One region of the Frigoribacterium sp. VKM Ac-2530 genome, then DNA from elsewhere that is predicted to be linked to it. Evidence: predicted binding sites of a transcription regulator. Region 1 holds the regulator's gene; the other holds the start of a gene.
The links. The regulator LexA, encoded in region 1, represses DNA repair genes until DNA is damaged. The targets are predictions, from matches to a motif close to TCGAACANNTGTTCGA.
Positions count from the first base shown of each region.

Region 1 (2,395 bases):
GAGACCATGGTAGGCGGCGAGCGGAGCGCCGGCCTCACCGTGACCTGGAACCGACGGGTCGCGCCAAGTCGAGCCAGGCCGGACCAGATCAGCGGCTGTACTTCTCGGGGACGGCGAGCGTCTGGCCCGCGGCCACCTCGGCGCTCGGCAGGTTGTTCAGGCGGACGAGGTCGCTGACGACGTCGCGCGGGTCTTTGGTGGGGGCGATCTCACTGGCGACCTGCCACAGCGACTCGCCGCCCTCGACGGTGACCTGCGCGAACGACACGTCGGCAGCCTGGTCGGACGCCACGGCACCCGGGCCGAGCAGGAGGCCCGCGGCGACGATGGCCCCTGCGCCGAGCGCGACCGCCGCGCCCACGACCCGTCGGCCTCGACGCGTGATGCGGAGGCGCGTGCGGGGGACGCTGGTGCCGGGGGTCGTGCTGAGGGTGCTGCTGCTGATGCTGCTCATGAGGTGGTTCCTTTCACCGCGAGAGTTGGTCGTACGAGTTCGTGCCCGGCACTCGGCCGGGAATGCCGGACACGAAGACGTGTACCGAACATATCTTCGATCAAGCCCGACGGCAACCACTTTCTTCGAACATCCGGTGCAGGAATGCGCGACACACTCGAACATGTGTTTCGCCAGGCGGCCGTGATCCGATAGGTTCCAGTCGGTGGGACGAGTACACCAGCGACCACCGACATCGACGGCAGGAGAGACATGACCGACCGGCACAGCGCCACGGCGACCGCCCCGGCGACGCCCCCGCGCAAGGCGCTCACCGCCAAGCAGGAGTCGATCCTCGCCGCCATCCAGGCGAGCATCGCCCAGAGCGGCTACCCGCCGAGCATGCGCGAGATCGGCGACGCCGTCGGCCTCAAGTCGCTGTCGAGCGTGACCCACCAGCTGAACCAGCTCGAGCTCGCCGGCCGCATCCGTCGCGACCCGAACCGCCCCCGCGCCCTCGAGGTGCTGGGCGAACCGGCCCCCGTCGCCACGGTCACGAGCATCCTCTCGACCAGCGACGACGGCGACACCGCACACGTGCCGATGGTCGGGCGCATCGCGGCCGGCATCCCCATCACGGCCGAGCAGCAGGTCGAGGACGTCATGCCGCTCCCCCGCCAGCTCGTGGGGAAGGGCGAGCTGTTCATGCTCCGCGTCGTCGGCGAGTCCATGATCGACGCCGCCATCTGCGACGGGGACTGGGTGGTCGTCCGACAGCAGCAGGACGCCGAGAACGGCGACATCGTCGCGGCCATGCTCGACGACGAAGCCACCGTCAAGGTGTTCCGACAGCGGGACGGCCACACCTGGCTGCTCCCCCGCAACAGCGCGTTCGAGCCGATCGTGGGCGACCACGCGCAGATCCTCGGCAAGGTCGTGGCGGTGCTCCGCTCGGTCTGACGCCGTCCTGACAACGACGAAGCGCCTCCTGCCCTGACCGGGTCGGAGGCGCTTCGTCGTCCGGGGAGCGAACGGCTCAGGAGGCGGCTGGCTCCGCGGTCTCGACGGCGTCGGCAGCGTCCGTGCGCACGAACGGCGAGAGCGCTGCGACGTCGCTCGGGTAGACGCGGGCGTGGACCCGGGTGCCCTGCTCGTCGTAGTCGGTCGTCAGGACCCGGCCGGAGTCGTGCAGGTGCGAGACGACGTCGCCGCGGTCGTAGGGCACGAGGAGGTCGAGCTCGACCTCAGGCTCGGGCAGCAGGCCGGCGACCTTGGCCAACAGCTCGTCGATGCCCTCGCCCGTGCGCGCCGAGACGAAGACGGCCGTCGGCTCGAGCCCCTGCAGCACCAGCCGCTGGTCGTCGTCGACGAGGTCGCTCTTGTTGAAGACCACGACCTCGGGGATGTCCCGGCCGTCGACCTCGCCGATGACCTCGCGCACCGTCGCCAGCTGTGCGGCGGGGTCGGGGTGCGACCCGTCGACGACGTGCACGATGACGTCCGAGCCAGCGACCTCCTCGAGCGTCGAGCGGAACGCCTCGACGAGCTGGTGCGGCAGGTTGCGGACGAAGCCCACCGTGTCGGCGTAGGTGAAGGGACGGCCGTCGGTGGTCGCGCTCTTGCGGACGGTCGCGTCGAGGGTCGCGAACAGGGCGTTCTCGACCAGGACGCCGGCGCTCGTCAGCCGGTTGAGCAGGCTCGACTTGCCGGCGTTGGTGTAGCCGGCGATGGCCACGGAGGGCACCTCGTTGCGGTCGCGGTTGGCGCGCTTGGCGTCGCGTGCCGGCTTCATCTCCTTGATCTGGCGTCGCAGGCGGGCCATGCGCGTGTGGATCCGGCGACGGTCGAGCTCGATCTTCGTCTCGCCGGGGCCCCTGCTGCCCATGCCCGCGCCGGCACCGCCGACCTGGCCACCGGCCTGACGCGACATCGAGTCGCCCCAGCCACGGAGGCGAGGGAGCA
Region 1 covers NZ_JADKSE010000002.1:24,468-26,862, forward strand. Annotated here, with positions in the region: gene ITJ48_RS09040 (LysM peptidoglycan-binding domain-containing protein) at 89-454, opposite strand; gene lexA (transcriptional repressor LexA) at 707-1,393, shown strand; gene hflX (GTPase HflX) at 1,470-2,395, opposite strand, start outside.

Region 2 (2,395 bases), on a different contig from region 1:
CGAGGTCGCGGCGGCGCAGCAGCCGGCGCGGGTTGAGGCGGCGTGACTCGTCGGCGTACTGGACGGCGTCGCGGACGTGCCGCAGGGTGCTCGGCAGGACGGCGACGCGCCGCTCCCAGTCGTCGTCCTCGATCGGCCAGTCCGCCTCGAACACGGTGGCGACGTCGTCGGCACGGTCGGCGAGCGACGCCTGCACGAGCCGGAGCCGGCGCTCGGCCCGACCGGTGTACAGCGGCGGCACCAGGACGAGGTTGACGACGACGCCCACGGCGACGCCCACGCCGATCTGCACGACGTAGCCGGTGGAGTAGTCCTCGGCGTTCGCCCCGCCCAGCAGCAGCACGAAGAGGCCGGCGGTCAGCACCCAGTCGCGGCCCGCGCCGAGCCAGCGGATCCCCGCGATGAGCGTGCCGAGGCCGACGACGAGCGCCACGGCCAGCACGCCGGGCTGCCCCTCCTGCAGGGCGAACACCGTCGTCGCGAGCAGCACCCCGATCACGAGGCCGAGGATCGTCTGCAGCCCCTGCTTGAGCGACGTCTTGACGGTGGGCCAGAGGGCCAGCACGGCCCCGAGCGGGGCGTAGTAGGGGTACTCGGCGGCCACGCCGGGCACGTGGGGCGCGATCCAGTAGGCGAGGGCCGCGGCGAGCGCCCCCTTCGCGGCCATGAGGAGGCGCGGCTGGGCCAGCAGCGTCCGCGTCCACCGGGAGGCGGTCCGGGCGGGGTCCTGGGCGGCGGCTCGTCGGTCGGGCATCTGACGATGATGACAGCAGGGCGCGGTCGCCGCCCGGCGTCGACGTGCGGGACGGGGTCCGGTCGCGGTCCGGGTCGTCGCGCCCCGCCGGGGCGACGTACACTCGTCGAACACACGTTCGAACCGACCTCGGCCGGGAGGTCCGACGAGAGAAGCACCGAGGCAGCACGATGCGTTTCACCCACCTGCACGTGGCGTCGTCGTTCAGCGCGCACTACGGCACGACGCCGCCGGCGCAGCTCGTCGAGCACGCCGCCGCCCACGGCGCGGACGCGCTGGCGATCACCGACCGCGACGGCCTCTACGGGGCGATCCGGCACATCGGCGCCTGCCGGGCGGCGGGCATCGACCCGATCGTGGGCGTCGAGCTCGGCTGCGTCGACGACACGGCCGACGAGGGCGGCCGCGGGGGCGGCGGCGCCGGGGAGGCGGGGGGCGCGTCGGCGGGCGCCGGTCCCGGGGGCAGGGCGGGCGCCTCCTCGGTCGACCGGATCGTGGTGCTCGCGCACGGGGCGGGCGGGGGCCGTCCGGGTGCGGGCTGGGCGGCTCTCTGCCGGTTGATCAGCGCGGCGCACGGCCGGGCGACGAGGCGGGTGAGCGGCAGCGCGAACAGCGTCGCGACGATCCCGCGGTCACGACTGCGGGCGTTCCTGCGCGGCGACGAAGGCGCCGACGCGACGGTGCTGCTCGGGCCCGACTCCGACGTGGGGCGGCTGGTGGCCGAGGGCCGGCACACGGCCGCGGCGGCGTCGCTGGCCGCCTGGGCGCGCGAGCTGCCCGGCGGCGTGGCCGTCGAGGTCGTCTGCCACCTCACCGAGCCGGGCGAGAGCCGCAGCGTGCGGCACGCGGCGCGCATGCTCGAGCTGGCCGAGCACGTCGGGGTGCCCGCCGTGCTGACCAACGCGGTGCGCTACCTCGACCCCGACGGTGCGGTCACAGCCGACGTGCTCGACTCGGCGGGGCACCTGGCCCCTCTGGGGGCGTTCACTCCGCAGCCGAACGCCCAGGCGTCGCTGAAGCCGGGCGACGAGATGCGCGCGCTGGCGACCCTCGTCGCCGACGCCTCCTCGTGCCCCCGTCGGGCCGCAGAGGAGATGCTGGCCGAGACCGAGCGGCTCGCCGACCGCTGCCGCCTCGACCCCGACGCCGACCTGCGCTGGCGCCGGCCGAAGACGCCCGAGCTCAGCGCCATCGGCGTCGACGGCGATCCCGACCAGGTGCTGTTCCGCAGGGCCGAGGCGGGCGTCACCGAGCGCTTCGGCCACGCCGACCAGGCCCTCCGCCGCACCGTCGACGAGCGGATGCGCTACGAGCTTGGCATCATCACGGGCTTCGGCTTCGCCAGCTACTTCCTCACCGTGGCCGACGTCTCGGCGCTGATGCGCGACATGCGGGTGCGGAACGCCGCGCGCGGGTCGGGCGCCGGCAGCCTCGTCACCTACCTGCTGCGCATCTCGAACGTCGACCCGATCGAGCACGACCTGCTGTTCGAGCGGTTCCTCGGCAACAAGCGCGAGACGCTGCCCGACATCGACATCGACGTCGAGTCGGCCAGGCGGCACGAGATCTACCGGGCGATCTTCGACCGCTACGGCAGCAACCGGGTCACCCTCATGTCGATGCAGTCGACCTACCGCGGCC
Region 2 covers NZ_JADKSE010000001.1:643,198-645,592, forward strand. Annotated here, with positions in the region: gene ITJ48_RS02940 (aromatic acid exporter family protein) at 1-754, opposite strand, end outside; gene ITJ48_RS02945 (DNA polymerase III subunit alpha) at 925-2,395, shown strand, end outside.
Region 2: the regulator LexA is predicted to act here: its motif matches at 861-876, upstream of ITJ48_RS02945 (DNA polymerase III subunit alpha).